DNA from 2 places in the Rhizobacter sp. P5_A1 genome. Region 2 is predicted to be linked to the other one. Evidence: riboswitches for the same ligand, from Rfam matches in the RefSeq annotation. Region 2 holds a riboswitch; the other holds the start of a gene.
What was found. A riboswitch is a leader RNA that binds a small molecule or an ion and turns the genes downstream of it on or off. The one in region 2 is predicted to bind thiamine pyrophosphate.
Positions count from the first base shown of each region.

Region 1 (10,827 bases), on a different contig from region 2:
ATCGTCATCAGCGAGGGGCACAACGAGCAGCTGGAACTCGAAGCCCTGCGCGAGGGTGCGTTCGACTGCGTACCCCGGAACGACAAGGCGCGGTTGCTCGCCGCCATGACGCATGCGTTGAGCGTGTTCCCATGAACGACGCTTTCGTGCCGAGGCTGAACGCGCCTGGCAGGAGAGTGAGATTCGCTTTCGACTCTTCATGCAGCACTTGCCGGGTGCCGTCTACATGAAAGACCTCGACGGCCGCTTCACCTACGTCAATTCGGTCGCCAGGCGATTGAGAAGGTGGACACACCGAAAGGTGCACGTGTCTTCCGAAGCATCAAGTTTCCGATCATCGGATTGGACGGGCACGCAGTCATGACTGGCGGCATCTCGATCGACGTGACGGAGGCGTCGCTCGACAGGCCCATGACAAGCTCTCAGTGAAGTTCGACTTCAGGCTCGTTGCAAGGTGGTTCGACGACGAATCATGTCGGGTTCATGCTGTGTCGCTTGTTTGGCTTGGGGCTGCGGAGGTTGCCGCCGTCGCGCCACGGTCCGGTTGTCAGCATTTGTATCTTCCCTTCCGTGCCGGGCCGATTGCCTTTATGTTCCCCGTCCCGACTTCATCCTTTGGAGACGAGCATGGACGAGTTCGCGGCCGCCCGCGCATACATCGACCCAGCAGATTCACGCGCCGCAGCCGGTGCACTGGTGCACGACTACAGCCGGCGCTACATTGCCGCTTCGCCGCACCGGATGGAACAACTTCTGGCGGCCTACCGAAGCAGCATGGAGCCGTCAATAGAAGACGACGACGGCATCGACGAGAGCTGACCGAGCCCCGCATCGCACCTCGAGAGGCAGGAGGCGTCGACGTCGTTGCGTGTCAGTGCTCCGTGTCTTCCAGGACCACGGCGGGAAACGCGAACTCCCGGCCCACGACAGCGCGTGCATAGAGGTAGTTCTCGCGAGCGCGCTCGCTCAGTTCGTCCAGAGGCACGTGACCTTCGGCGTCGCACGGAAAGACGAGCGACTTGCCGGTGTTGAAGAGCGACTGGAATCTGATGACGTGTGAGCAGTTCAAACAACCTCCGCGACGGAGCCTTCTCGAACCTTTAACGCTGTGACGGGCTCGACGGTTGTCGCGCAGGGGCTCCGCGTTGCTTTTAGGCCGGACCCAGGTGCTTCCCCACAAGGCCGGTCATCTCGAACATCGTCACCTCGTCCTTCCCCATGACCGCCTTCAGCGTGGCGTCGCAGAGGATGTTGCGCTTGTTCGCCGGGTTCTGGAGCTTGTGCGCCTTGATGTAGTCCCACAGGCGCTTGGTGACCTCTGTTCTTGGCAGCGGCTCTGCGCCGACGACCCTCGCAAGTTCGGGGCTCGGCTTGAGAGCCTTCATGAACGCGGTGGTCTTGGGGGTCGTTGTGCTGCTCATCGATGCTTCTCGAAGTGTTGGGACGCGGAGGATACCTGGGCGTGAGATGGTGGCCGAAGGTGCAACGCTTCGCCTCGCGCGCGAGGCCGAGCGTGGTGATGCGCCACGCCCATTGCGTACGTCCATGGCTTCATCTCACTGAGGGTCATGAGATGAGCCGAGGCTGCTTCGCCCATCCGGTGCATGACAGTTCCATGGCAGACCGGAGTAGGTGCTGCGCGGCAATACCGGCACTGACCTGCGCGTCGCCAAACCCCCTGCAGTGATGGCCGCCTGCAAGCCTTGGATGACGTGCCCGGCGTCGCTGGCCTGGGCGATCCCGCGCAGCACTGCCACTCCCGCCGCGCCACACCGCGCCGCCTCATGGCTGCGTTCGCCATCCATCCCGGCGATCGCCACCACGGGTTCGCGCAGCACGCGGCACCAGTAGGCCAGGTTGCCCGGACCTTGGGGGCGCCAGGGCATGTCCTTCGTGGTGGTGGCATGAATCGGGCCGCAGGCGATGTAGCTCGGCGTCCAGGTGTGAGCACGACACACTTCCCAATAGCTGTGGGTGCTCAGCCCGACCCGCATCCCGGCGTTGCGCAGCGCCTCCAGATCGGCCGTTGCCAGGTCTTCCTGGCCGAGATGAACGCCGTACGCGCCGTGCTCGATCGCCAGCTGCCAGTGGTCATTGATGAACAGCTGCGCCTGCACGCCGCGCGCCGCCTGCACACTTCGCGAGACCTCTCGCGACAAGTGTTCGCGGGTCCCCTCCTTGATGCGCAATTGCACCGTGCGTACGCCAGCATTCAACACCCGTTCGACCCAGGCTGAGCTGTCGACCACCGCGTAGAGACCCAGGCGTCGGTCGATGAGCGCGGCAAAGCCCTGGGGCTCGGCGTCTGCGCCGGCGTGCAGCGAAGGCATCAGTTCGGCATGCAGACCGAAGCCGCGCCGGGGTCGCACGGCCCCTGCGCCGCCCCCGGCCGGCACGGCCCGGCGCAGCGCCTCCGTGGTGCTCATCTTCGCGATCACGGCCGCGTCCGCGGTGCAGAAGTCCAGCGCGAGCGCGGCGGCCATCGAGGCGGCGAACACGCAGCCGCTGCCGTGGTGGTGCGGTGTGGCGACCCGGGGCAGTGCGAGCCACCCCTTCGCTTCGGGCGTGTCGATCCAGTCCAGTGAGCGTCGACCGCCGGCATCGCCGCCGGTGATGACCACGGCCGCAGGCCCCAGCGCGCGCAACGCGGCTGCTGCCCGCTCCACGGCCAAAGAAGCCGACATCGCGGCCGCGTCCCAGCCCAACAGCCAGGCCGCTTCGGCGCGGTTCGGCGTGATGACGGTGGACCGTGGCAGCAGTTCGCACAACATCGCCTCGCGCAACGCCGTGCTGGCGAGGTCGGCGCCGGTGGTCGCGCGCCACACCGGATCGATGACCAGCGCGATCGGCCGATCACGCCGCAGCCGGTCCACCCAGGCAGCGACGCAGCGCACGTTCTCAGGGCTGGCGAGCAAGCCGGTCTTGATGGCACTCGGCGGCATGTCGCTGGCGAGCGCAGAGAGCTGCGCATCAAGCAGGCCTGCGGCCACCGGTTCGACACGCTCGACGGCGACCGAGTTCTGCGCCGTGAGCGCGGCGACCGCCGTGCAGCCATGCAGGTCGAATGCATCGAACGTGCGCAGGTCGGCCTGCAGGCCGGCGCCCCCGCCGCTGTCGGATCCTGCGATGCTCCAGACCACGGGACGTGGCGAATCGCTCATGTCTTGCTCGCCGGTTGACATCACAGGTCGAAAGGCCGGCCACCGACCGGGGTCGACGCAATCGCCATGTCCTGCGGCGTCAGCAGACCTGACAGATGTCCGAGGCGTCCGGCCTCGATGGCCAGGCCGAACGCGCGCGCCATGCCCACCGGGTCGGCCGCCTGCGCAACGGCGGAGTTGAGCAGCACGGCGTCGAAACCGAACTCCATCGCGTGCGCCGCGTGCGAGGGCGCACCGATGCCGGCATCGACGATCAGCGTCAGCTCCGGCAGGCGCGCGCGCAAGGTGCGCAGCGCCCACGGGTTGAGCAGCCCCTGGCCCGACCCGATCGGCGCACCCCAGGGCATCAGGATGCGGCATCCGGCGTCGGCCAGCCGTTGAGCGCTCACCAGGTCGTCGGTGCAATACGGGAACACCTCGAAGCCATCCTTGACCAGTTGGGTGGCCGCCAAAGTGAGCTCCCACGGGTCGGGCTGCAACGTGTGCTCGTCGCCCACGACTTCGAGCTTGATCCAGTGCGTGCCGAGCAGTTCGCGCGCCATGTGCGCGAGCGTGACCGCCTCGCGCGCGGTACGGCAGCCAGCCGTGTTGGGCAGCAGGCGCGCGCCGCTGGCGCGGATGATGTCGATGAAGCCGTTGTCGGCGCCACCCGCGGCAAGCTGGCGTTTCAGCCCGACCGTCACGACCTGCGTGCCCGAGGCCGCGATGGCCTCGCGCAACACCAGCGGCGAAGGGTAGCCCGCCGTGCCGAGAAGAAAGCGGCTGCGCAGCGGCAGGCCGCCGAGCACGAAGTCGTCGTTGCTGTCGTCCATGTCAGCCGCCCACGATGGCCTGGAAGCAGGTCACCTTGTCGCCGTCACGCAAAACGTATTCATCGCGCTGGCTGCGCGCGACGAACTCGCCATTCAGCGCGGTGGCGATGCCTTCGGGCACGTGACCCAGCCGAACGATCAGATCAGCCAGGGTGCTGAAGGCGACGAGCGTGTGCGCCTGCCCATTCACGACGACATCGAGCGTCAGTGCGGCTGCGTCGTCGTCGTTGCTCATGCCGATACCTCCTGGGGTGTGAACGATGTCGCCACAGGCTGAAGCCCTGTCTCTCGCAACGCGTCTTCGATCAGCGCCGGAGCGATCAACCAGCCGTGGCGGAACAGCCCGTTGATGCGGGTCAATCCCGGTTGATAGTCGATGTGAGGAAGGTTGTCAGGCAGGGCAGGGCGCAGGTTCGTTTCGGTGCGCACGACACGCGCCTCGGCGAGTTCGGGCAGCACGCTGTGGGCCGCGCTGAGCAGGCCCAGCAAGGTGCGCACCGAGATCGGCGAGCGGTCTTCGGACTCGATCTCGCTCGCGCCCACGACGACGATGTCGTCCGGCCGGGGCACGAGGTACACACGAGAGCGCGGGTGCAGCAGACGCAGCGGGCGGCCGAGCTCGATGCCTGGCGCGTGCAGCCAGACGATCTCGCCGCGCACGCCGCGCACCGGCAGATCCGGTCGCGCGTCGACGCCGCGCACATCGAACACCGCGTCGAAGCGCTCCCCTTCGATGCGCCCCGGCGCCAGGTCACGAACAGGCTGCTGCCAGCGCCAGCACACCCCGCCTTGTGTGGCCGCGTCGGCCAGCGATTGCATCGCCTGTACGGTGTGAATCTGCCCTTCGCCTTCGAGCAGCCAGGCGTGGGTCGGGCCATGCACCGCGGGTTCCAGTTCGCGCAGCTGATCGGCTGTCAGCGCGCGTGGCGCATGTCCTGAAGACATCTTCGTCCGCAGCAGGCTGACGAGGCGCTGCGCAGCTCCGAGGTCGCTGCGGTGCGCGAGCAGCAGGCTGCCGTTGCGCCGGAAGTGCACCGGCTGCCGCAGTTGATTCACGATGTCGGCCCACAGTGCGAGCGAGCGCAGGCCGAGGTCGGCCACGTGGGCGTTGGCGCTCTCCAGCTCGGCCCAGGGACTGAGCATGCCCGCCGCGGTCCAGCCGGCAGCTCGACCGCGATCGAGCGGACCGGTTGCCGGGTCGAATACGGTGACCGCGTGCCCGAGTCGGGACAAGCGCCACGCCAACAGCCGGCCCAACAGGCCCGCGCCGGCGATGCCGACGTGCCGCTTGGCCATCGTTCAGGCACTCTCGGTCGGGGCAGCGTGGATCGGGATGTAGATCTCGCCGCCCCCGCGCTTGAACTCTTCGGACTTCGCCTCCAGCCCCTGCGCCAGGACCGCGTCTTCGCTCAGGCCTTGCGCCGCCGCGTAGTCGCGCACTTCCTGGGTGATCTTCATCGAGCAGAACTTGGGCCCGCACATGCTGCAGAAGTGCGCCTCCTTGCTCGAGTCCTTCGGCAGCGTCTCGTCGTGGAAGTCGCGTGCGGTGTCGGGGTCGAGGCTGAGGTTGAACTGGTCGTGCCAACGGAACTCGAAGCGCGCCTTCGAGAGCGCATCGTCGCGTGCCCGTGCGGTCGGATGGCCCTTGGCCACATCTGCTGCGTGCGCGGCGATCTTGTAGGCGACGATGCCGGCCTTCACGTCGTCGCGATCCGGCAGGCCGAGGTGTTCCTTCGGGGTCACGTAGCACAGCATCGCGGTGCCGAACCAGCCGATCATCGCCGCGCCGATCGCGCTCGAGATATGGTCGTAGCCTGGTGCGATGTCGATCGTCAACGGCCCGAGCGTGTAGAACGGCGCTTCATGGCAGTGCTTGAGCTGCTCTTCCATGTTGGCCTGGATCAGGTGCATCGGCACATGGCCCGGGCCCTCGATCATGGTCTGCACATCGTGCTTCCATGCAACCTGCGTGAGCTCGCCGAGGGTGCGCAGCTCGGCGAATTGCGCTTCGTCGTTGGCATCGGCACCACTACCGGGGCGCAGGCCGTCGCCGAGCGAGAAGCTCACGTCGTAGGCCTTCATGATGTCGCAGATGTCCTCGAAGTGCGTATAGAGAAAGCTTTCCTGGTGGTGCGAGATGCACCACTTGGCCATGATCGATCCGCCGCGCGACACGATCCCGGTGCGCCGGTTCGCGGTCAGGTGGATGTAGGCCAGGCGCACGCCGGCGTGGATGGTGAAGTAGTCCACGCCCTGCTCGGCCTGCTCGATCAGCGTGTCGCGGTAGATCTCCCACGTCAGGTCTTCGGCCACGCCGCCGACCTTCTCGAGCGCCTGATAGATCGGCACCGTGCCGATCGGCACCGGCGAGTTGCGCACGATCCAGTCGCGCGTGGTGTGGATGTTCCGGCCGGTCGACAGGTCCATCACGTTGTCCGCGCCCCAGCGGATCGCCCAGACGAGCTTCTCGACCTCTTCGTCAATGCTCGACGTGACCGCCGAGTTGCCGATGTTGGCGTTGATCTTGACGAGAAAGTTGCGGCCGATCGCCATCGGCTCGACCTCGGGGTGGTTGATGTTGGCCGGGATGATCGCGCGGCCGCGCGCCACCTCGTCGCGCACGAACTCGGGCGTGACGATGCGCGGGATCTGCGCGCCCATCGGGTTGCCTTGCAGCCGCTTTTCGCGCGATGCGTCGGCCAGGTACTCGGCCATCCACTCGCGCTTGCCGTTCTCGCGGATCGCGACGAATTCCATCTCGGGCGTGACGATGCCGCGCCGCGCGTAGTGCATCTGGGTGACGTTGCCGGAGCGGTTGGCACCCGTCTTCGCGCGGCGTGGCGAGCGTTGCAGCGCGGCGGCCTCGCGGCGCAGCGCGGCAAGCCGCTCGGCCTCGCGCGCTTCGTGCTTGGTGCCGTCGTCGAGCGCTTGCGGCGCACGGCCGGTATAGCCCTCGGTATCCCCGCGTGCATCGATCCAGCGTGCGCGCAACGGGGCGAGCCCCTGGCGCACGTCGATGGCGGCTGCGGCCTCGGTGTAGGGCCCCGAGGTGTCGTACAGCGCGATCGCTTCTCCGTTGGAAAGCAGGACCTCGCGCATCGGCACGCGCAGATCGGCATGCACGTTGCCGTGGGCGTAGACCTTCTTCGAGGCCGGGAACGGCTCGCGCGTCAGCGCCAGACGTTCGGCGAAGGTGGCAGGGTCGAACTTTTCGGGGGCGTTCATCGGGGCAACCTTTCCGTTGAGTGGGTGCTCCGGAAAGTGCCCCTGGGGCCGAGTCAGGGCTTCATGCCATGACCGCCACCAAGGAGAACAAATCGGCTCTTCTTCCGCCGGTATTAACCGGATCAAGTTCGTCGGGTTCGGCGTCTTCGCCATCTCAGCACTGCGTGCACCCCGGAGCAGCGCAGAGTCTACGGCCCCGGCGTTCCGAGCGTCAAGGGCGATAGGCTTGCGGTCAGACCGTGCGTTGCCGCGGCGATGCCGAATCGGCCGCCATGCCACCGGTCCGTTGATTGAGGGCTACGGCTCATGCTTCGGCGTTGGCCCTGTCGCTCGGCATCACGATCGCGGAGAAGAAGGCAGTCGATTCGGTGCGCGAGCTCTACGACCTTGCCCGCCGTGTTGCCCCAGCGTACATCGGCGTTTCACCCATCCGCGCGATGTCGCGGCGGATGCCTTCCTTGACGGACTCTGCGGCACCACCGGCCTCTACTTCTCTCGCTACGGCATCCACGACATCGCGGCTCCAGGAGGCCCAGTCCGGCCCGTATTGGTCGGTCAGGCTTCTCAGGCCCTGATCGATGAAGAATCGCAACACATCGGCTTTGGCACACCGAAGGGAAAAGGCCAGTCCTCTCAGTTGATCGTCCATGCCCTGCGGCAGATGGAAGGATCGGAGGACCATCGTGTCGGCGTCTTCAGCCATGTCGTACCCCTCGGACGTTTCTATATCGACATATATATGTCGATATGGCACATCTGTCAAGCCCGCGATGTCCTGGAGACGGAATTCCTGCCGCTTCGCTCAGCAATACCTCGAGAGAACCCGGTCAGCGAGCCATCCCAACCCCATCAGATTCGTTGACGCTGGCCCCTGAATGGTTCCCAGCCCCGGCACGTGCAATCCCTCCGGAAACGGCGCACCGTTCGAAAGCGTCCCGTGCACGCTCAAGTCACGCGCGATCGCCCTGAGGATTTGCTGCCGTCGCGGCCCATCGAAGAAGGGTCGCAGGCTCGACGCCGCAAAGAACTCATCCGCGAAACCCCATCGGTCGAAGCCGCGCGCGTCCACGATGACGGTGCCGGGCAGAATCTTCAACGGTGGGGCAGGGGGGCCGACGAAGATCGGGGGTGGACCGAGCGAAGGAAGCAAGGCGTGCGCTTGTGCCAACGCGGCATCCGGCGGCGCGTCCATTTCGAGTTCGAGCAAGTCCGGCTCGCCGGAACCGCCCGGACCCACGTTGCGGTAGCCGCGGGCTGAATAGGACTCGTAGGTGATGTTGTCGGAGACCAGATTGCGGAGCACGTAGTCCCAGACCACGGCCGCCGTGGTGCGGGACAGAAAGGCCTCGCGGACATGGGGCGCGAGTGCTTTCCAGGCATCGTCGTCGGTGAAAAGCCGGTCTTCGAACGGGCCGTCGTGGCGCGCGAAGAGGGTCGCCTCGCGGCCGACGATGGTGATCGGCAGGGTCGTCAGGCCTTTGCGAAGGAACCAGTACGCGATTGCAGCAGCGGTGCCTCCCGCCCCGATGATCAGGACGGAGGGGTCCGGCTCGGCGGACAGCAAGCGTTGCATCACCGGTATCGACTTCGGCTGCCAGAACGAAGTCCACGGACTTCACTTCATTGCGAACCAAGGACGTCGCACCCTGGTGAACGGCTTTGAACACCGCGTCGGTCAAATAGTCCGCGAACTCTCGATGCCGCGGCGGATTGCGACCATTGACGACCCAGTCGCGATAGCGCGCGCCTCCCGATGCGTTGATGGCAAAGGATTGCCACGAGAAGTCGCCGATCATCGCCTGGGCGACGCGGGGACCGTAGGTCATGGTGTCGTACGGAAAGCCGAGATCTCGCTCCGCCAGGGTACACAGAGGCTGTTCACCGTCCGTGTATCCGATGCTCCCTCGCCACGCGGCGCCCACCGGGTTGTTCTCGTAGAGATCGATGTGCGGAGGCGGGCGGTGGTGCCCCGCCGCACGCAGTGCCGCGGCCTTCGCGACGATGGCCGCGCCCTTTGGTCCGGCGCCGATGATCGCAAGCTTCTTGGTCATGTTCTTCTGCCTCCTCCGACGGGGCAGCCAGTGTGCATTCGATTCGGGGGCTGGCCCGAGAAGATGCATGGGGAGTCCTGCACCTGTCGGCGACGTCGCGCGCAACTCCGAACCCGCGAATCGTTCGTGATGGATCTCAGTGCGGCGCACGCGAACCGCGCGACAAGGCAATCCGCGGCTCGTTCACCGGCGTCAAGCAACTCGTCCAACGCATCGACCGGTTTGTAAGCCACCGCAACACGAACTCCCGGACGTTTCGCTGGACCGCCACTGCCTACTCGATCCTGGAGAAGCTTCATCGACCTTGCTCGCGTGTCAGCGGGACAGGGCGCTAGCGGGTTGCCGCGTCGCCCCGGTGGCCAGACACTCGGAGCGGTTGGCCTACGCTCCCCGAAATCATTACCTTGTTGCGACCGGCGCGGCCCCCGGCGCGAGCGTTACCAATGCTTGCGCCGAGCCGGGGCAAGGGTGCGAATATTTATGGTGTTGCTCGGCGTGTTGCATGGCAGTTTGGCGCGCGTTCTCCCATCTGTGGCATCAGCACGTCCCACCGCATCGAAGGAAGAGTTTTGGATCGCGACACGATCATCGGTGTGCCTTTCGAGGCACACGCTCCGTTGAGGTCGCTGCTCCAAGACCAGTCCGACCCCGATCTTGGCGTGCACGACGACGAAGTCAGCCAGCGCCTGTTCAAGATTCGGAGTGCCGACTCATCCGGGCAGCGCAGTTCGGCGAGCATTCTCATCAACCGCATGTACGGCAGGCGCGGCTACCGCAGCACGCCGTTGCCGGAGCAGCAACTGCCGACCCGCATCACGCTCGTGGCGAGCGAACACGAGGTCATGATCGGCACGATCACGATCGGGTTCGACTCGCCCGCGGGGTTGCACGCCGACGACCCTTTCCGCACTGAAACCGATGGACTGCGCGAAGCCGGTCGCCGGATCTGCGAGTTCACCAAGCTGGCCGTGGACAGCGTGGTCCGCTCCAAGCGGGTGCTGGCGTCCTTGTTCCATGTCGCCTACATCTTTGCCTACCGCACGATGGGTTTCGACACCTTGCTGATCGAGGTCAACCCCCGGCATGTCCGGTACTACCAGCGCATGCTCGGCTTCGAGCCGCTCGGGCCGCGGCGCCTGAACCGGCGTGTGAACGCACCTGCGGTGCTGCTGAGCCTGGACTTCTCGCACGCACACGACCAGATCGAACGTTACGGCGGCAGGCCCGAGTATTCGCTGGTCGAGCGGTCCTTGTACCCGTACTTCTTCTCGATTCAGGAAGAAGCCAGCATCGTCGGTCGACTCATGCGAAACCAACCCGATGCGGCCTACTTTCATGGCGGGTCGCCGCCATCCCGTTCGATGCGTACGGCGCGCTGACGCCGGACTGACGTGAACCCGGCGCCGGAATTCAGCTACGACGAGGCCTTTTCGAGGAACCTCGGCTGGGTGACCGAGGCGGAGCAGCGTCGGCTGCAGGGTTCGCGCGTGTGCATCGCCGGCCTCGGCGGGGTCGGCGGCGTCTACCTGCTCACGCTGGCAAGGCTGGGCGTGGGCGCGTTCTCGATCGCCGATTTCG
Region 1 is NZ_JBFUKR010000047.1:7,307-18,133, reverse strand. Features, by position in the region: gene AC1DTW_RS27205 (hypothetical protein) at 1-135, shown strand, start outside; gene AC1DTW_RS27200 (hypothetical protein) at 182-364, shown strand; gene AC1DTW_RS27195 (hypothetical protein) at 628-819, shown strand; gene AC1DTW_RS27190 (hypothetical protein) at 872-1,069, opposite strand; gene AC1DTW_RS27185 (SWIB/MDM2 domain-containing protein) at 1,152-1,421, opposite strand; gene thiD (bifunctional hydroxymethylpyrimidine kinase/phosphomethylpyrimidine kinase) at 1,557-3,161, opposite strand; gene AC1DTW_RS27175 (thiazole synthase) at 3,182-3,973, opposite strand; gene thiS (sulfur carrier protein ThiS) at 3,975-4,208, opposite strand; gene AC1DTW_RS27165 (FAD-dependent oxidoreductase) at 4,205-5,269, opposite strand; gene thiC (phosphomethylpyrimidine synthase ThiC) at 5,273-7,198, opposite strand; TPP riboswitch at 7,281-7,382, opposite strand; gene AC1DTW_RS27155 (hypothetical protein) at 7,578-7,901, opposite strand; gene AC1DTW_RS27150 (hypothetical protein) at 8,001-8,771, opposite strand; partial or broken gene AC1DTW_RS27145 (IS630 family transposase) at 9,411-9,584, shown strand; gene AC1DTW_RS27140 (N-acyl amino acid synthase FeeM domain-containing protein) at 9,819-10,628, shown strand; gene AC1DTW_RS27135 (ThiF family adenylyltransferase) at 10,641-10,827, shown strand, end outside.
Region 1: another riboswitch for thiamine pyrophosphate. It lies ahead of thiC (phosphomethylpyrimidine synthase ThiC); the one in region 2 lies ahead of AC1DTW_RS19860 (TonB-dependent siderophore receptor).

Region 2 (10,827 bases):
CCGACGAGGTCGTCGACCCGCGCCCCTACGCCGAGCTGCTGCGCCAGTGGAGCACGCTGCACCCCGAGTTCGCGTTCCTGCCGCGCAAGTTCAAGATCGCGATCACCGGCGCGACCGAAGACCGCGCCGCGATCGGCTGGCACGACATCGGCCTGCAGCTGCTGAAGGACGAAACCGGCGCGGTCGGCTTCAAGGTGCTGGTCGGCGGTGGCATGGGCCGCACGCCGATCATCGGCATCACGATCCGCGAGTTCCTGCCGTGGCAGCAGATTCTCGTGTTCATCGAGGCCATCGTGCGTGTCTACAACCGCTACGGCCGGCGCGACAACCTCTACAAGGCGCGCATCAAGATCCTCGTGAAGGCCGAAGGCCAGAAGTTCATCGATGCGGTGAACGAGGAGTTCAACGACATCCTCGAGAACGACGTGGCCGGCACGGCCCACCTTCTGCCGCAGGCCGAGTTCGACCGTGTGGCGCAGGGCTTCCGGTTGCCGGAGGGCGTTGCCGCGGTGAACGAAGCGCCGAGCGCGGCGTTCGACGCACCGAAGGCTTTCGGCCGCTGGCTCGAACGCAACGTGCACGGGCACAAGCTCGCCGGCTATCGCACGGTGACCTTGTCGCTGAAGCGCGCCGGCCAGGCGCCGGGCGACGCGACCGCCGACCAGATGGACGCCGCCGCCGCGATCGCGGAGCGCTTCAGCCATGGCGAGCTGCGCGTCACGCACGACCAGAACCTGCTGCTGCCCTGGGTGCTCGAGCGTGACCTGCACGCGTTGTGGCAGGCCGCGCGCGACGCCAGTTTCGCGACGCCGAACATCGGCCTGCTGACCGACATGATCGCCTGCCCTGGCGGTGACTTCTGCGCACTCGCGAATGCGCGCTCGATCCCGATCGCCGAGGAGCTCATGCAGCGCTTCGACGAGATCGACGAGCTCTACGACATCGGCAACATCGACCTGCACATCAGCGGCTGCATCAACTCCTGCGGTCACCACCACAGCGGCCACATCGGCATCCTCGGCGTCGACAAGGACGGCAAGGAGTGGTATCAGGTCTCGCTCGGCGGTTCCGACGGCTCGACCATCAGCGGCGCCTCGGTGCCCGGCAAGGTGATCGGCCCGTCGTTCGCGGCCGACGAGGTCGCCGACGTGATCGAGTCGGTGGTCGAGACCTATCGCGGCCAGCGCGCGGCGAACGAGCTGTTCATCGACACCGTCAAGCGTGTCGGCCTCGAGCCGTTCAAGGCCTCCGCGAACGCGGTGCGCCGCAGCACCGCGACCGCGCACGCCGCCTGAATCGACCAAGGACGAACCCCATGAAGTTCATCGATCCCCACAAGGACCAATGGCATGCGCTCGGCGGCGAGGACGGCCCGGCGGCCTGCATCAACCCGGTGCCGTACCTGCTGCTGAGCGTCGAGCAATGGCACGCGTTTCGCGCCCAGTGGCCGCAGCAGATGCCGGTCGGCGTGAAGCTCGCGAACGACGCCGAGGTCAAGGAGATCGCCGCCGACCTGCCGCGCCTGAGCCTGGTGCAGCTGAATTTCCCGAAGTGGGTCGACGGCCGCGCCTACAGCCAGGCCCACACCTTGCGCGCGCGCTACCGCTTCAAGGGCGAGGTGCGCGCGACCGGCGAGGTGCTGGTCGACATGGTGCTGCTGCTCGCGCGCACCGGCTTCGACGCCGCGGTGCTGCGCGCCGACCAGTCGCTCGACGCCGCGCACCGCGCGCTGAGCTTCTTTCCCGGCTATTACCAGGGCGGTGCCGACGACCCGCTGCCGCTGTTCGCGAAGCCGCCCGGCACCGGCGCCGCGCTGGTGCGCGCGCAGGACGAGTTCCTGCACGCCGGAGCCTCGATATGAGCGGCGAAGCGATTGCGCTGTACGCGCGCGAGTCCGCCGGCTTCGATGGCCGCGTCGCGAGCGCGCTCGCGCTGCTGCGGCGCGCCGCGGCCGAGCACCCGATGCGCATCGTCCAGGCCACCAGCCTCGGCGCCGAAGACATGGTGATCACCGACCTGATCGCGCGCCACCGGCTGCCGATCGCCATCGCGACGCTCGAGACCGGCAAGCTGCATGCCGAGACTGTCGGCCTGATCGGGCAGATCGAGTCGCGCTATGCGCTCGAGGTCGATGTGTTCGAGCCGGTGCACGAATCGGTCGTGCATTTCGTGCGCAAGAACGGCGAGCGCGCCATGTACGACAGCATCGAGCTGCGCAAGGCCTGCTGCGCGATCCGCAAGCTCGAGCCGCTGTCGCGCATGCTGCAGGAGCGCAGCGCCTGGGTCACCGGGATGCGCCGCGAGCAATCGGCGAACCGCGGCACCGTGGAGTTTGCCGAGCAGGACGACAAGGGCCGTGCCAAGTTCAACCCGCTCGCCGACTGGAGCTGGGCCGACGTCTGGCACTACATCGCGTCGAACGACGTGCCCTACAACCCGCTGCACGACCAGTTCTACCCGAGCATCGGCTGCGCACCCTGCACCCGCGCGATCGCCGTCGGCGAAGACTTCCGCGCCGGCCGCTGGTGGTGGGAAGACGAAGGCGCGAAGGAATGCGGCCTGCATGTCCACGATGAATCCCAGGTTTCGATGATCGGATCACACCCATGAACGCACCGTTGAAAGTCGAGCAACTGCTGCCCGAGCTCGATCACACACACCTCGACTGGCTCGAGGAAGAAGCGATCTTCATCCTGCGCGAAACTGTCGCCGCGTTCGAGCGGCCGTCGCTGCTGTTCTCGGGCGGCAAGGATTCGTGCGTCGTGCTGCGCCTGGCCGAGAAGGCCTTCAAGCGCAAGAATGCGCAGGGCGAGTACGAAGGCCGTCTGCCGTTCCCGCTGCTGCACGTCGACACCGGGCACAATTTCCCCGAGGTGATCGAGTTCCGCGATCGGCGCATCGAAGAGATGGGCGAGCGGCTCGTCGTCGGCCATCTCGAGGATTCGATCGCGCGCGGCACCGTGCGCCTCTCGCATCCGCTCGAATCGCGCAACGGCCACCAGACCGTCGCGCTGCTCGAGGCGATCGAAGAGCACCGCTTCGACGTGCTGATGGGTGGCGCCCGCCGCGACGAAGAAAAGGCCCGTGCGAAGGAACGCATCTTCAGCCACCGCGACAGCTTCGGCCAGTGGCAGCCGAAGGAGCAGCGCCCCGAACTCTGGACGCTCTTCAACACGCGCATCAAGCCCGGCGAGCACATGCGCGCGTTCCCGATCAGCAACTGGACCGAGCTCGACGTCTGGCTCTACATCGCGCGCGAGAACATCCCGCTGCCGAACCTGTACTTCGCGCACGACCGCGAGGTGATCCGCCGCAAGGGGCTGCTGGTGCCGCTGACCGAGGTCACGCCGCTGCTGCCGGGCGAAACGTCCGAGAAGGTCGAGGTGCGCTTTCGCACCGTCGGCGACATGACCTGCACGTGCCCGGTCGAGAGCCCGGCCGCAAGCGCCGCCGACATTGTCGCCGAGACCCTGCAGGTGACGGTCAGCGAACGCGGCGCGACCCGCATGGACGACCGCACGTCGGACGCGTCGATGGAACGGCGCAAGAAGGAAGGGTATTTCTGATGAGCACGCTGCAAGCCCCGCCGGTGAAAGACCACCGCGCCCTCCGGTTCCTGACCGCCGGCTCGGTCGACGACGGCAAGAGCACGCTGATCGGCCGGCTGCTGTACGACTCGCGCGCGATCCTGGCCGACCAGCTCGACACGCTCGAGAAGCGCGCGGCGGGCGCACCGATCGACCTCTCGTTGCTCACCGACGGCCTCGAGGCCGAACGCGAGCAGGGCATCACGATCGATGTCGCCTACCGCTACTTCGCCACCAAGCAGCGCAAGTTCATCATCGCCGACGCGCCGGGCCATGAGCAGTACACCCGCAACATGGTGACGGCCGCGGCCGGCAGCGATGCGGCGGTCGTGTTGGTGGACATCACGAAGCTCGACACGAGATTGGCAACCGCGGCGAACCCCGTCAAGCTGCTCGCGCAGACGCGGCGCCATGCGCTGCTCGCGCAGCTGCTGCGCGTGCCGAGCATCGTGTTCGCGATCAACAAGCTCGACGCGGTCGACGATCCGGGGCAGGCCTATGAAGCCGTGCGCGCCTCGCTGCTCGCGTTCGCCGACGAAGCGAAGATGGAAGTCGCCGGCATCGTGCCGGTCTCGGCACTGCGCGGCGACAACGTGACCCAGCCGCTCGACGCCCCCTGGTACGACGGCCCGTCGCTGCTGCAGCTGCTCGAGAGCCTGCCGACCGCGCAGGAGCGCAAGGTCGGCGACTTGCTGATCCCGGTGCAGTACGTGGCCCGCGATGGTGGACCGGACAAGAGCGGCGTCGGCGACCAGCCGCGCACGCTGTGGGGCCGCATCGCGCATGGCCGCGTGCAGGCCGGCGACGAGGTGCAACTGTTCCCGAGCCGGCAGAAGGCCATCGTCGCCGAGGTGCGCGTCGCCGGCGAGCTGGTCGACTTCGCCGAGGCCGGTCAGTCGGCGGGCCTGAGCCTCGATCGCCAGCTCGATGTCTCGCGCGGCGACTGGATCGCGACACCCGGTACGGTGCACGAGACCAACCGCTTCTCGGCCACGCTCGCCTGGCTCGACACCGAACCGGCGGTGATCGGCCGCAAGTACTCGGTGCGCCACGGCAACCGCTGGGTGCAGGCACGCATCACCGCAATCGAGAGCCGGCTCGACATCCACTCGCTGCTGGCGACCGACGCGCACGAACTCGCGGTCAACGACATCGGGCATGTCGTGATCGAGACGCAGCAGCCGCTGCCGGTCGAGGCCTACGCGTCGAACCGCGTCGGCGGCTCGCTGATCATCGTCGACCCGACCAGCAACCGCACCAGCGGCGCGCTGCTCGTGAAGGAGGCGGCCTGATGCGCGACGCGCGCACAGGCCAGGGCCGGGTCGTCTTCATCGGCGCCGGCCCCGGCGCGGCCGACCTGATCACCGTGCGCGGTGCAGCGCGCCTGAAGCAGGCAGACGTCGTGCTGTTCGATGCGTTGACCGACCCCGCGCTGCGTGCGCTCGCGCCGAGCGCGAAATGGGTTCACGTCGGCAAGCGCGGCTTCTGCGACAGCACCGGCCAGACGACGATCAACGCGCTGCTCGTCAAGCACGCGCGGGAGGTCGAGCTCGTCGCGCGCCTGAAGGGCGGCGACCCGAGCGTGTTCGGTCGCCTCGAGGAAGAGCTCGAGGCGCTCGCGCGCGCGGGCATCGCCTGCGAGGTCGTGCCCGGCGTGACCGCCGCGATCGCCGCCGCCGCCGCGACGCAGCGCCCGCTGACACGGCGCGGCCACGGTCGCAGCGTCAGCCTGACCACCGCGATGACACGCGAAGGCCAGCTGCAGGCCACGCGCAGCGCCGACACCGAAGTCGTCTACATGGCCGGCAAGCAGCTTGCCGCGCTGTCGCGCCGCCTGCTCGCGGCCGGCTGGCCCGCCGACACGCCGGTCAGCGTGGTTTCGCGCGCCGGCTGGCCGGATCATCTGCACAGCGATCACAGCGTCGCGAGCCTCGGCCAGGCCGCGATGCTGCACGCCGGCCGGCCGACGGTCGTGACGGTCGGCGCCGGCGCGGCCGCGATCAGCCCCGCGCCGAACCCGGCGCCGGCCCGCGCGAGCGGGCGCGCTGCCGGCCGCGTCGGCAAGCCGATCGATGCGGTCAGCGCGAAGCCCTAAAATCCTTCTTTCCTTGCCGGCCCACGCGCCGCTGCAACCCCACATCACCCGAGCTTCACCATGACCCACGTCGTCCTCGAATCGTGCATCCGCTGCAAGTACACCGATTGCGTCGATGTGTGCCCGGTCGATTGCTTCCGCGAAGGCCCCAACTTCCTCACCATCGACCCGGACGAGTGCATCGACTGCGCGGTCTGTATCCCCGAGTGCCCGGTCAACGCGATCGTGCCGGAGGAAGACGTGCCCGGCGACCAGCAGCACATGATCCCGCTGAATGCCGAACTCGCGAAGAACTGGCCGAGCATCACGAAGCGCAAGGGTCCGCTGCCCGACGCCGACGAGTGGAAAGACAAGACCGGCAAGCTCGGCGAGCTGGTCAAATAAGGCCACGATGATCGAGACCGATGCGCTCGTCATCGGCGCCGGGCCGGTCGGCCTGTTCCAGGTCTTCGAGCTCGGCCTGCTCGAGATGCGCGCGCATGTGGTCGACTCGCTGCCGGTGCCGGGCGGCCAGTGCATCGAGCTCTACGCCGACAAGCCGATCTACGACATCCCCGCGACCCCGCGGTGCACCGCGCGTGAGTTGGTCGCGAGCTTGCTGAAGCAGATCGAGCCGTTCCGTCCCACGTTTCATTTCAGCCAGCAGGTCGATGCGGTCGAGCGCGACGCCGATGGGCACTTTCTGATCGAGAGTTCCGCCGGCACGCGCTGGCGCGCCAAGGCGGTGTTCATCGCCAGCGGCGTCGGCTCGTTCCAGCCGCGGCGCCTGAAGGTCGATGGATTGCGGGCGTTCGAGAGCACGCAGGTCTTCTACAGCGCGCCGGACGATCTCGCGGCGCTGGCCGGCCGGCGCATCGTCGTGATCGGTGAGGACGATGTGGCGCTCGACTGCGCGCTGCGCCTCGCGCCGATCGCCGGCGTCACGCTGATGCATCGGCGCGATGAATTCAACAAGGCCACGCCGGAGACGGTCGCGCAAGTGCGCGAGTTGCGCACCGAGCAGCGCCTGCTGTTCGTCGCTGCGCAGGCGACCGGCATCGAGCAGGCGGATGGCCGGCTGACGGCGCTGCGGGTGCTCGGCGTCGATGGCGTTGCGCGGTCGTTGCCGGTCGACACGCTGCTCGTGCTCACCGGCCTGAGCCCCAAGCTCGGCCCGATCGCCGACTGGGGCCTGGCGCTCGAGCGCAAGCAGCTCGTCGTCGACACCGCGACCTTCGAGACCAGCGTGCCCGGCATCTTCGCGGTCGGCGACGTGAACACCTACCGCGGCAAGAAAAAGCTGATCCTGTGCGGCTTCCACGAGGCCACGCTCGCGGCCTTCGGCGCGGCCGCGCGCGTGTTCCCGGACCAGCCCGTGCACCTCGAGTACACGACCACCAGCCCGCGGCTGCACAAGGCACTCGGCGTCGCGCCGGCGCCTGAGCCATAATTCGCCCGTCGCGCGGTTCGCCGCGCGGCATTCGCTAGGGGTGTTGGGCCGTGACCGGCCCGACTGAGACAGTCCCTTTGAACCTGATTGAGGTAATCCTCGCGCAGGGAAGCACGGCCCAGGCCGCATCACCTCGCGTGCTGCTCCCTTGGGCCCGCCGACCTGCCATCGACCACGGAACCACGATGGCACGCTTGACCACACGACACCGCCTTCTCTCTCCGATCGCCGCTGCCGCATGGCTTGTTGCGGCACAGGCGGGCGCGCAGACCGCGCCATCGCCCACGCCGCCGACCACGCAGTTGCCACCGATCACCGTCACCGGGCGCGCGACACCGCCGGTCAACGTCAGCGGCTGGGGCGACACGCCGCTCGCGAAGACGCCGATCCAGGCGAGCGTGTTCGGCGCCGAGCAACTGAAGGACAGCGGCACGCAGCGCCTCTCGGACCTGACCGCGATCGACCCGGCGGTCAGCGACGCCTACAACGCCGAGGGCTACTGGGACTCTCTGACCGTGCGCGGCTACGTGCTCGACAACCGCTTCAACTTCCGCCGTGACGGGCTGCCGATCAGCGCCGAGACCTCGATCCCGCTCGACAACAAGGCGAGCATCGAGATCCTCAAGGGCACCAGCGGCATGCAGGCCGGCACCAGCGCGCCCGGCGGCCTGGTCAACTACCTCGTCAAGCGCCCGCTCGACGCGCCGCTGCGCTCGGTGAGCCTCGAGTGGCGCCAGCCCGGCAGCGTGACCGGCGCGCTCGACCTGAGCCAGCGCTTCGGCGCCGACCAGGCCTTCGGCGTGCGCCTGAACGCCGCGGCCGCGCACCTCGACCCGATGGTGCGTGACAGCCGAGGCAACCGCAACCTGTTCGCGCTTGCCGCCGACTGGCGCATCAGCCCCGATGCGCTGCTCGAGGCCGAGGTCGAGACCAGTCACCGCTCGCAACCGAGCCAGCCCGGCTTCAGCATGCTCGGCAACACCGTGCCGCAGCCCGGCGACCCGCGCATCAGCCTGAACAACCAGCCATGGTCGTTGCCGGTCGTGTTCAACGCGACGACCGCGTCGCTGCGCTGGCAGCAGAAGCTCGGCAGCGACTGGAAGTTCATCGCTCACGCCGCCACGCAGCGGCTGCGCACCGATGACCGACTGGCCTTCCCGTTCGGCTGCTCGAAGGAAGGCAACTTCGACCGCTACTGCTCCGACGGCAGCTTCGACTACTACGCCTACCAGAGCGACAACGAACGCCGCACCACCGACACCGTGCAGCTCTCCGTCGAGGGCAAGGCGAGCACCGGCACCTTGAAGCATCAACTCGCCTTCGGCGTGCTCGAGTCACGCTTCAAGAGCCGCCTGCAGCCGCGCGTGGACGACGGCACGATCGTCGGCGAAGGCACGGTCGACGGCCTCACGCTGATCCCGACGCTGCCGCAACTCGGTACCGTGCCGAACACCAACCTCACCGAGCGCTCGACCGAGCTCTTCGCACGCGACGCGATCACGCTGACGGACAACCTGACCGCCTGGCTCGGCCTGCGCCACACGCGCATCCGTCGCGAGAGCGTTCGTACCGATGGCACGGTCCCGAGCGACTTTTCCGATGCGTTCACGACGCCGTCGATCGCGCTGAGCTACGCGTTCGCGCGCGATCAACTGGTCTATGCCAGTTGGGGCCAGGGGGTCGAATCGAGCGCCGTGCCGAACCGAACGAACTACACCAATGCCGGTGAGGTGTTCACGACAAAGAGCCGCCAGGCCGAGATCGGGCTGAAGGGCGCGAGCGACGCGTTCGAATGGAATCTCGCGGCGTTCGACATCCGGCGCCCGCGCACGCAGGACTTCTGCGACGTCGCGAACACCTGCACCACGCAGCTCGACGGCCGCGCACACCACCGCGGCGTCGAAGCCAACGCCGCGTGGCGCCAGGGCCCATGGGCCCTGCGCGGCGGTGCGCAGTGGCTGCGCGCGCGGGTCGAAGGCAGCCAGGTCGCGGGCCTCGACGGCATGGAGCCGACCAATGTCCCGGCACGCACGCTGAAGCTGCAGGCCGCCTACGACGTCGCCACCCTGCCCGGCCTGAACCTGCAGGCCGGGCTGACGCACGAGAGCCGGCGCATGGTCCTGCCCGACAACAGCGCGACGACGCCCGGCTGGACGCGCGTCGACGCCGCGCTGCGCTATCAGACCAAGCTCGCCGGCGCGCAGGCGACGTGGCGCGCCGGGGTCGACAACCTGTTCGACAAGCGCGCGTGGCGCGAGTCGCCCTACGAGTTCAGCCACGTCTACCTGTACCCGATGGCGCCCCGCACCGTGCGGCTGTCGGTGCAGGTCGATCTCTGAGGGCCTGGGAAAGCCAGCTATAATGCAAGGCTGTTCCTCGATAGCTCAGTTGGTAGAGCGCCGGACTGTTAATCCGTAGGTCCCTGGTTCGAGCCCAGGTCGGGGAGCCAATAACGACGGGGCCTGTAGCAATACAGGCCCCTTTTCGTTGGGATCGGATATTAGGTAGATATTGGGCGTTGCCTAATATCCAGTGCCCGGCGCTGGGTACCCGCTGCGTCCGATGACCGAAAGGCGGACTGTGGCGACAAGCAATCTCCCAATGCAACTGGAACGCCTGAGGCGCCACTACGAGATGGCGCTGCAGACGTACGACGCTGTCGCACTGCTCGACCTCTCGCACTTGCTTCGCATCTGGGCCGACCTGCGGAGCCAGTTGCCAGGCACCTTGCCAAAGTCCTCGTCGACGATGCTGTTCAGAAACGCGTCGCCCGCACGCAAGCTGAAGCAGACCATCGGCCCAAGACCGTTTGTCCTGGCCCTGCTTCCCGGGGGCATTCGTATGCGAGGGCTATTCGGACTTGGCGGAGCCCCCGCCGTCTTGGGAGGCGGCAACTGGCACGTCGGCGCTAACGTCAAGCCAAACGCTGATGCTTACGGTCAAATCGAGACCACTGAAGTCAGCCACATTCTGATCGTTCGAGACATCGACGCGCCGGGCCAACTGAAAAGCGGCGGCGAGTCGATCGCCCGCGTCAACTTTCCAAGGTGGCTTGACGGCGAATGCGTGCGGATGCGGCGCAGCAGTACCGACCCCGATGTCGTGCGCATCACCACCGAGCAGATGATCAGACGCGTCGCCAACACGCTGGACGGCTCTCACCCGATTGGCATGCCAACGACCATGTCGCAGCCAGTGGATGCCGACATTGAGTACCTTTTGCAGGTCAATCTCGGCGGGTTCCCGCTGCCGCACACAGTGCTGCTGAAGGCCGCTCAGGACATCCTGACAATCTTCACTCCTTGGGTGTTCCCGAATCCACAAGACTCCGCGTCCCCGCCGGCGCCTTAACACCTTTCCACCGGTCAGGCCAGCCATCCCGACGATGAGCACGCCAGCGCGCTTCCTGAAGGGGTTTGCCTTACACCGGCCTGCGCGTCCGAGCGCATGATGAAAAGTTGCGTCCAGGGAGGGAACCATGACGAACAGACAGCATTCGCACTACAAGGGCTGTTCCATCACCACTCGGTGGGCTGAAGTCCCGATGCCACAGACAGATTGGATGGACATCGATGCAGTGCTCCTTTCGTCTGGTAGGCAATTCAAGGCCAGCTTCTTGGCTCAGCCGCGGAACGCTGAACCTGCGTGGCAGGAGTTCCCTGAAGCAGTATTCGACACCTCTGCTCACGCTGAGGAAAACGCGCGGACGGTCGCCA
Region 2 is NZ_JBFUKR010000019.1:74,319-85,145, reverse strand. Features, by position in the region: gene AC1DTW_RS19900 (nitrite/sulfite reductase) at 1-1,295, shown strand, start outside; gene AC1DTW_RS19895 (DUF934 domain-containing protein) at 1,316-1,861, shown strand; gene AC1DTW_RS19890 (phosphoadenylyl-sulfate reductase) at 1,858-2,610, shown strand; gene cysD (sulfate adenylyltransferase subunit CysD) at 2,607-3,566, shown strand; gene AC1DTW_RS19880 (sulfate adenylyltransferase subunit 1) at 3,566-4,879, shown strand; gene cobA (uroporphyrinogen-III C-methyltransferase) at 4,879-5,682, shown strand; gene fdxA (ferredoxin FdxA) at 5,743-6,066, shown strand; gene AC1DTW_RS19865 (NAD(P)/FAD-dependent oxidoreductase) at 6,074-7,111, shown strand; TPP riboswitch at 7,138-7,238, shown strand; gene AC1DTW_RS19860 (TonB-dependent siderophore receptor) at 7,297-9,450, shown strand; tRNA gene AC1DTW_RS19855 (tRNA-Asn) at 9,485-9,560, shown strand; gene AC1DTW_RS19850 (hypothetical protein) at 9,713-10,462, shown strand; gene AC1DTW_RS19845 (hypothetical protein) at 10,590-10,827, shown strand, end outside.